DNA from 2 places in the Methylovirgula sp. genome. Region 1 is predicted to be linked to the other one. Evidence: riboswitches for the same ligand, from Rfam matches in the RefSeq annotation. Region 1 holds a riboswitch; the other holds the start of a gene.
What was found. Region 1 has a riboswitch for thiamine pyrophosphate ahead of WDN02_RS09125 (FAD-dependent oxidoreductase). Riboswitches for the same ligand answer to the same signal wherever they lie in the genome.

Region 1 (4,599 bases):
GTCGCGGATCAAACTCCAGAAACTCTCGCCAGCGCGGCCCTTGCCCGCCTCGCGCCGCAGCGAGACCGTGACGACTTCGGCGCCGGACGCTTTGACCGCGTCGGCAAGAACGGCCGGCGACGGATATTGCGCCGTGCCGATCAACAAACGCGAGCCAAGCGTCACACCATAAACTTCAAAGGGCGCATTCTGCATGGGCAATCCTGATCAGCCCCCTTGCCGCGGCACGAGGATTTCGACGGCATCACCGGCGCGAAGCGGCGTGGCCGGGCGATCAATCGCGCGGACAAAGGTTTGGTTCACCGCTGTCGCAACGAGTCTATTCTGATAGTCAAGTTCAGCAAGCAGGGCCGCGAGCGTCGTCGCGGCAACATCATGCTCTTTGCCGTTGACGCGGATTTGCATCCATCACCTCCGGAAAAGTTTCATCCCTGAGCGCCACGGCGACGGCGCGGCGCGCCAATGCCGGCGCCAGAAGAAAGCCATGTCGATAAAGCCCATTGATATAGATCGTGCGGCCCTCACGCCTGATGCGCGGCATGTTATCCGGAAATGTCGGACGCAGATCGGCGCCGGTCTCGACAATCTCCGCCTCTCCGAAGGCCGGATGCAGCGCATAAACCGCGCTTAAAAGCTCGAGCATCGAACGCGCCGTAATGCGCGGACGTTCCTCATTCTCGACCGCTGTCGCACCGACCATGAAGCGCCCATCGCCGCGCGGCACGACATAGACGGGATGGCGCGGATGCAGCAATTGCACCGGCCGCTGAAACACGATCTCGTCGGTTTTGACGACGAGCATCTCGCCCTTCACGCCGCGCAAATCAGGCAAGGCGTCGCGCGCGGCAAAGCCGCGGCAATCGATTGTCCAATCGGCTTCGTCGGCGATCACCTCGGCAGGCGTATCGAAACGAAATGTTACGTGCTCGAATTCCCGCAGGCGAGCGACAAGCTTTTCGATCGCCAAGCGCGGATCGAGGTGCGCTTCGCCGGGAAAGAACAGTGCGCGGTCAAAGCGTCCACCCAGATGCGGCTCGCGCATCGCAAGCTGATTGGCGTCGAGCCATTCATGCCCGGATGTTCGCCGCGAGAAACGAACGAGATCGGCACTGTCGCGCGCGGAGGCGACAAGCAGGCTGCCGTTGACCGTCGCGAGCTTGAGCGTCTCGGCCCAGAAGGCCAGACCTTCGAGTCCCCATTCAATGACAAGCGGCGGCGCGCTCTCGGCCTCGCACCAGGGCGCCAACATGCCGCCGGCAAAATAGGAGCAGCCGTGGCCGGGCACGGCCTCGCGCTCGACGATTTCGACTGTCTGGCCGGCAGCGGCGAATTCATAGGCTGCCGTGAGGCCGGCAACGCCAGCACCGAGGATGCGGATTTTTTTTTGAGAAACCATGATGACCATCCCTACGCCAGTACAAACTGGATCAGGTTCGAAGGGTCGCCGGGCCGCTTCTCACCGAAGCGCTGCCAGCCTCTCAGCCCCCTGACGGGGATCCCCTAGGCACAATCTTAGATAATCCCCTCAGGCGGGGGCGTCAACGAGGCGGCTACGCCCATTCGCCCTTGCGGAAGACCGGCACGCGCGAACCATCGGGCTTAATGCCGTCGATGTCGATCTTGTCGGAGCCGATCATCCAGTCGATGTGGATAAGGCTCGTATTGCCGCCTTGCGCTGCGATCTGTTCGGGCGTCAGTTTGTCGCCATCGATGAAACATTTCGCATAGCATTGGCCAAGCGCGATGTGGCTGGCAGCATTCTCATCGAACAAAGTATTGAAGAACAGAAGGCCGCTCGCCGAGATTGGTGACGAATGCGGCACCAGCGCAACTTCGCCAAGCCGCCGGGCGCCATCATCGGTTTCGAGAACCTTGCGCAGCACATCCTGACCATGCGCGGCTGTCGCCTCGACGATGCGGCCCGCCTCGAAACGCACCGCGATCCGGTCGATCAGCGTGCCCTGATAAGAGAGCGGCTTGGTGCTGACGACAGTGCCTTCGACGCGATGTGCATGTGGTGTCGTGAAGACTTCTTCGGTCGGGATATTCGGATTGCAGACAACGCCGTTCTTGGCGACCGACGCGCCGCCTTCCCATTCGTGGCCATCCGCAAGCCCGATCGTCAGATTGGTGCCCGGCCCAGTATAATGCAGGGCGGCAAAGCGCTGGCCGTTGAGCCATTGGGTGCGGCTGCGCAGGGCGGCATTATGCGCGGCCCAGGCCGCGATGGGATCGGCCTTATCGACGCGCGAGGCGGCGAAAATCGCGTCGCTCAATTTCGCGACCGCGACATCCGGCTCGTCCTGCGGAAAAACCTGATGCGCCCAGGCCGCGCCCGGAAAAGCAGCGATGTTCCAGTTGATGTCAAAGCCCGCGATCTTTTCGAGGGCCGGCTTGTAGGCAATGGAATTGGCCTTGTTGGCCCGCGCGACCTTGGCCGGGTCTTCGCCCGCAAGCAGCATCGGATTGTCGCCGACGATGGCGAGCCGTGCGGTGTTCGCGGCAAAGGCTTTGCCGATGCCTTCGTACAGCCAACCCGGCGCGCGATCGAAACTTGCGTCGTGCGCAAAGCGAAAGCGCGCCAATGTCATCTGTTCGTCGGCGAGCATCGGCGTCACGAGGCCAGCGCCGGCTTTATAGGCGTGTTCGACGATGCGCCGCACGAAGGCAAGCGCCGTAACCGGCGCCGTCAGAAACACGTCCTGACCTTCTTGCAGATTCAGCCCGACCTTGACGACGACCTCGGCAAGCTTGTCGAGTTTTGCTTCGTCAATTGCGGCAGCGATTTTGCGCTCGTGCGTTGTCATGTGGCTCCGCGGGTTCGAGTCGAGACAAGCGGCTTATGCCGCGAGCAGGCTTTCGAAAAGCGCCCGTCCGTCGGTGCCACCGACGAGGGGGTCGATCAGATTTTCCGGATGCGGCATCAGCCCGAGCACGTTCAAAGTCTCGGAATAGATGCCGGCGATGTCATGCACCGAGCCATTCGGATTGGCCGCGCCGCCGAGAGTGCCGGCAGCATCACAATAGCGGAAGGCAACGCGCCCTTCGCCTTCGAGCCGCGCCAAGGTCTCACTATCGGCCGTGTAATTGCCTTCGCCATGCGCGATGGCGACCTTGATCACCTGGCCCGTTTGATATTGCGCCGTGAAACCCGTGTCGGCGCGTTCGACGCGTAAATGCTGCATATGGCAGGCGAAGCGCAAATTCGTGTTGCGCATGAGAACGCCCGGCAACAGACCCGCCTCGCAGGCGATCTGGAAGCCATTGCAGATGCCAAGAACACGGCCGCCGCGCTTTGCGTGCGTGCGCACCGCATCCATCACCGGCGAGCGCGCCGCGATAGCGCCGCAGCGCAGATAATCGCCGTAGGAAAAGCCGCCGGGCAGAACCACAAGATCGGTGCCGGCCGGAAGTTCAGGCTCGCCATGCCAGACGATCGACGGCTTTTGCCCGGTTACGCTGGCGAGCGCGCGAAACACATCGCCTTCGCGATTGGACCCGGGAAAGAGAATGATCGCAGCGTGCAATGAAGACCTCAGGCGAGTTCGATGCGATAGTTCTCGACGATCGTGTTGGCGAGCAATTTCTCGCACGCCATCTGCAGCAGCGCCTGCGCCTTTGCGCGGTCCGCTTCCGCAATTTCGACCTCGAAAATCTTGCCCTGCCGCACGCTTTCGACGCCGGGAATATCGAGCGACTTCAGCGCGCCTTCGATCGCTTTGCCTTGCGGATCGAGAAGCCCGTTTTTCAGCGTGACGATGATATTGGCTTTCAAGATCGATGCCTCGTGTATGCGCGGCCATACTATATCGGCTGGCAGACATAATAAAACCCCGCCGCGTCGGCGGCGGGGTTTTGATTTAAACCAAGGTGAAGCTCAAGATTGAACGAGCTTCGGACCCGACGCGCGTGGTTGCTCGTTATCCTGCAGAATACCGAGCCGGCGCGCCACTTCCGTATAAGCTTCGACGAGACCGCCCATGTCGCGCCGGAAACGATCCTTGTCGAGCTTGTCGTTCGACTTGATGTCCCAAAGCCGGCAGGAATCGGGGGAGATTTCGTCGGCGACAACGATGCGCATCGTATCGCCTTCCCACAGGCGCCCGGTTTCCATCTTGAAATCGACGAGCCGGATGCCGACGCCGAGGAAAAGCCCGGTCAGGAAATCGTTGACGCGGATAGCGAGCGCCATGATGTCATCGATTTCTTGCGGCGTCGCCCAGCCGAAAGCGGTGATGTGCTCTTCCGACACCATCGGATCGTTGAGTTCGTCGTTCTTGTAGTAGAACTCGATGATCGAACGCGGCAGTTGCGTGCCTTCCTCGAGACCGAGGCGGGTCGAAAGCGAGCCTGCCGCGACATTGCGCACGACGACCTCAAGCGGCACGATCTCGACTTCGCGGATCAATTGCTCGCGCATATTGAGCCGCCGGATAAAATGCGTCGGAACGCCGATATCGTTCAGATTCTGAAAGACGAACTCGGAAATCCGATTGTTCAGGACGCCCTTGCCGTCGATGACCTCATGCTTTTTGGCATTGAAGGCGGTGGCGTCGTCCTTGAAGTGCTGGATAAGCGTGCCCGGTTCGGGTCCCTCAT
Region 2 (4,599 bases), 720 kb from region 1:
CCTTCATCAAAACCATGAAGGAGCACATGCGACCGCGCATAGGCAAAGAGGAAGGAAACCAGCTTTCACTTTAGAATATGTAACCATCCTGTTTTACTTTGTTGCCTTCACGTCTATAGGCTCTCAGCCTCGATCATGTAGTTTGAGGAGGCCTATAGAAAATTTCTCACTAGAATTCAGTTGCTCCTCACACGTAAAGCTTTCCGCCCTTTTCCAAGAACTCGGCGCTCTTGTCCGCCATGCCCTTTTCGCGCTCGGCAATCGCGTTCACTTCGTCGCGCAAATCCTGCGTGATCTTCATCGAGCAGAATTGCGGCCCGCACATCGAGCAGAAATGCGCGACCTTGTGCGCGTCTTTCGGCAGCGTCTCGTCATGGAAGAGCCGCGCCGTGTCGGGATCGAGCGACAGGTTGAACTGATCCTGCCAGCGGAAATCGAACCGCGCGCGCGACAGCGCATCGTCGCGCACCTGCGCCGCCGGATGGCCCTTGGCGAGATCGGCGGCATGGGCGGCGATGCGATAGGTGATGACGCCGGTTTTCACATCGTCGCGGTCGGGCAGGCCGAGATGTTCCTTCGGCGTGACGTAGCAAAGCATGGCGCAGCCGAACCAGCCGATCATCGCCGCGCCGATGCCCGACGTGATGTGATCGTAGCCCGGCGCGATGTCGGTCGTCAGCGGCCCGAGCGTATAGAACGGCGCCTCGCCGCATTCCTCGAGCTGCTTTTCCATATTCACTTTGATCTTGTGCATCGGCACATGGCCGGGGCCTTCGATCATCACCTGGCAGCCTTTGTCCCAGGCGATCTTGGTGAGTTCGCCGAGCGTTTCGAGTTCGGCGAATTGCGCGCGGTCGTTGGCGTCGGCAATCGAGCCGGGACGCAGACCGTCGCCGAGCGAGAACGACACATCGTACGCGCGCATGATGTCGCAAATCTCGTCGAAGTGCGTGTAGAGGAAGCTTTCCTTGTGATGCGACAGGCACCAGCGCGCCATGATCGAGCCGCCGCGGGAGACGATGCCCGTCGTGCGTTTCGCTGTGAGCGGCACATAGGCGAGGCGCACGCCCGCGTGGATGGTGAAATAATCGACGCCCTGCTCGGCCTGTTCGATCAACGTGTCGCGGAAGATTTCCCACGTCAGCTTGATCGGATCGCCATCGACCTTTTCGAGCGCCTGATAGATCGGCACCGTGCCGATCGGCACCGGCGCATTGCGGATGATCCAGTCGCGGATGTTGTGGATGTTGCGGCCAGTCGAAAGGTCCATGACCGTGTCGGCGCCCCAGCGTATCGACCAGACCATCTTGTCGACTTCTTCCGCGACAGACGACGTGACGGCCGAATTGCCGATGTTGGCGTTGATCTTCACCAGGAAGTTGCGGCCGATGATCATCGGCTCCAGTTCCGGGTGATTGATGTTCGCCGGGATGATGGCGCGGCCGCGCGCGATCTCGCTGCGGACGAATTCGGGCGTCACAAACGCCGGGATCGCGGCGCCGAAACTTTCGCCGTCGGCGAGTTTCTCTTCGGCATTCGCGAGCATTTTCTCGCGACCGAGATTTTCGCGTGCCGCGACATAGATCATCTCTTCGGTAATGATGCCGGCGCGGGCGAATTCATATTGCGTCACCGGCTTGCCGGAGATGCCGCGCAAGGGCGCGACATTGGCCGGGCAGGGCGGCACGAGCTTGTCGCTGCCGACATTGCCATTGTCTTCCGGCTTGATGGCGCGGCCCTGATAGGTCTCGAAACCGCGATTGGCGTACCAATCGGCGCGCAGGCGCGGCAGGCCGGCAGAGAGATCGACGCGCGGCGCCTCCTCGGTGTAGGGGCCGGACGCATCGTAGACGCGCACCGGCGGCTCGTTCGCCGAAGGTTCAAGCGCGATTTCGCGGAACGGCACACGGATGCCCGCGCGGGGTTCCGCATAGACCTTCCGTGCGCCCGGCAGCGGGCCACACGTCACGCTTTGCGGAATGAGATTTTCGGGCTTTTGGCGAATGTTCATCGGCCGGCTCCGCGCTTTGTTCGGAATGGCGGCGCGGGAGCAGATACGAAGGCGCAGATGGATTCCACCCAAGCTTTGCGTATCGCCTGTCCCTGCGCTGGCATTACCCAGTTTCAGGTTCGAAGGGTCTGATCTCAGCCGCCGAACTTCCGGCAGCACCCCAAGGCTGCAGGCAGGATAGGCGTGGATGCGCCGCGCCGCAAGTGCGTGAAATGCGCCGGAACGGATTGCGCCAGGCCACGTTGGCCAAACGAACGGTGACGATGTCCGCGATGCTTAGAGCAGGAGCGTGAGGCGAAACAGGGCGGTGAGGCTGACAATGATGAACAGGGACAAGGGCTGGGAACCGATCCCCCCGCAGAATGCAATCCCGACGCGGCGCCTTGAGCGCCAGCGTTCGGAACTGCCGCGCGGCGGAAAAGACATGGTGGCGCAGATCGGCGCCGAACTGCGCGCGGTGTTCGCGCCTGTCCCGATGAGCAAATTATCGGGCACGGACGATCTCTTTGCGCGGATCGACCTGTGGAACGACGATATCGGCTAAGCTTGCGGCAGCTCAGTCCTCGGCGCGCTCGACGCAAAAACCGTCATGACAGCCCTTACCAAGGAACCGTGCGGCCGAGGTAATCGAGATATTCCAACCCGGGTTTGCCCTGTTTCGAGAGAAGCACGTCGACTAGGTTCGGCACACTGTCTTCGCTGGTTAAGGGTGCATCCGGGCCGCCGAGGTCAGTGCGGACCCAGCCGGGTGCCATCACCACCATGGCGCGCGATGAGGCGGAATAACGTGCTGCAAAGCTCCGCATGAACATATTCAGCGCCGCCTTGCTGCCGCGATAGAGCTCCCGCGTGCCGGTCAAATTGTTGGCAAGGCTTCCGAGCCCGGACGACATCACGCCCATCAGACCCGTCGCCGGAACGTATTTTTCCAGGCTTTCGAGAACACGCATCGGACTCAGCGCATTTGTGACCATGACGCGGACAAAGTCGTCGGTCGTCACCTCTCCAATCGTTTCCTGTTTGTTGCTTGTGACGCCGGCATTAACAAACAGAATATCGAATATTCTGCCCGACAGCTTTTCGTGCAATGCCGCGATCTGATCCGGCTCGCAGATGTCGAGTGTTTCGATCTCGACGCGGCCCTCGAATTCATCCGCGAGGTCGTGCAGCAATGTTCGGGTTTTTCCTCGAACCGTGCCAACGACATTCCATCCCTTCTTCAAGAACTCAGCAGCCATGGCGAGGCCAAGACCGCGCGAGGCGCCGATCAGAAGGATTTTATGCGGATGATCGTTCGGAGCGGCCGGGGACATAATGTCTTCCAGTGGCGGGATGGAAGCCAAATAACGCACGCCGCATGACCGACGCGAGACGCGTCGGGCGCAAATTATCGTGACCCGCGGTCTATGTCAGAATCGGGCTTCAAATCACCGCCGGATGACAACACTAAGCAGTGAGTGATTGGGCTTCGATCCTAGTCCTTGGCGCGTTCGACGTAGGAGCCGTCTTCCGTCTGGATCACCACGCGGGTGCCCGGCTGAATATGCGGTGGCACCATGGTGCGGGCGCCGTTCGACAATTTCGCTGGCTTATAGGACGACGACGCCGTCTGGCCCTTCATCGCCGGTTCCGTCTCGACGATTTCAAGCGTCACGCGGGGCGGAAACTGAATCGCGACCGGGATGCCGTTGAAGAGCGAAAGAATGCAGACCATGCCTTCCTGCAGGTAGACCGCCTGCTCGCCGATCACATCGGCCGAGACGTTGACCTGATCATAGGTCTCGCCATTCATGAACGTATAATGCTCGCCGTCCTGAAAAAGGTAGCTGTAGTCGTGATCCTCGACGAAGGCGCGCTCGACCTGTTCCGTCGTCTTGTAGCGATCCGTGGTCTTCACGCCGTCGGACAGCCGGCGCATGTCGATCTGCGTCGTCGGCGTGCCCTTGCCGGGATGGAAGCTTTCGGCGGTCAGCACAACATAAAGCTGGCCGTCCTCTCGCTCGAGAATATTGCCCTTGCGGATGGAACTGGCGATGACTTTCACGAGGTTTCCTTCGTCTAGCTCGAATGGCGCTTTGATCCGAGCCGCCGCTTGGAGCAAAACACATTAAAATTCAATATGGATCGGCCGAAACTGGCTAATTTCGGCCGGACTGCCGCGCGGCGCACGGCTGCGCTATAAGCGCCCGCGCCCTCGCTACCCGGCATGGTGAGGGTTTTTCAAGCGAAATGAGGAAATGAGCAAGCCTTCTTTCTGGTGGGAGCCTGCGGCGCACGCCGAAAAGCGGCGCTTTTTGACCGCACGGGCGGCGCTGGCCAAGGCCGCGCGCGGGTTTTTCGACGCCCGCGGCTTCATCGAGGCCGACACCGCCGTCCTCCAAATATCGCCCGGCAACGAGACGCATATTTCGGCCTTCGCGACTGAAATGATCGCGCCAGACGAAGCTAGATCGCGGCTTTATCTGCATTCGTCGCCGGAATTCGCGCTGAAAAAGCTGCTGGCGGCGGGCGAAGACAAGATTTTCAGCCTCGGCCACGTCTTCCGCAACCGCGAGCGCGGACCGCTGCATCATCCCGAGTTCACTATG

Region 2: it holds a riboswitch for thiamine pyrophosphate, as region 1 does, so the genes downstream of both, thiC (phosphomethylpyrimidine synthase ThiC) here and WDN02_RS09125 (FAD-dependent oxidoreductase) in region 1, are expected to answer to the same signal.

Annotation. Positions count from the first base shown of each region.
Region 1 covers NZ_JBBCGP010000001.1:1,874,424-1,879,022, reverse strand. The annotation lists gene WDN02_RS09135 (thiazole synthase) at 1-195, opposite strand, end outside; gene thiS (sulfur carrier protein ThiS) at 208-405, opposite strand; gene WDN02_RS09125 (FAD-dependent oxidoreductase) at 374-1,396, opposite strand; TPP riboswitch at 1,388-1,512, opposite strand; gene WDN02_RS09120 (aminopeptidase) at 1,551-2,807, opposite strand; gene purQ (phosphoribosylformylglycinamidine synthase subunit PurQ) at 2,841-3,527, opposite strand; gene purS (phosphoribosylformylglycinamidine synthase subunit PurS) at 3,536-3,775, opposite strand; gene purC (phosphoribosylaminoimidazolesuccinocarboxamide synthase) at 3,878-4,599, opposite strand, start outside.
Region 2 covers NZ_JBBCGP010000001.1:1,151,045-1,155,643, reverse strand. The annotation lists gene WDN02_RS05615 (hypothetical protein) at 1-74, shown strand, start outside; gene thiC (phosphomethylpyrimidine synthase ThiC) at 188-2,011, opposite strand; TPP riboswitch at 2,083-2,184, opposite strand; gene WDN02_RS05605 (hypothetical protein) at 2,331-2,555, shown strand; gene WDN02_RS05600 (SDR family NAD(P)-dependent oxidoreductase) at 2,611-3,324, opposite strand; gene efp (elongation factor P) at 3,486-4,055, opposite strand; gene epmA (EF-P lysine aminoacylase EpmA) at 4,249-4,599, shown strand, end outside.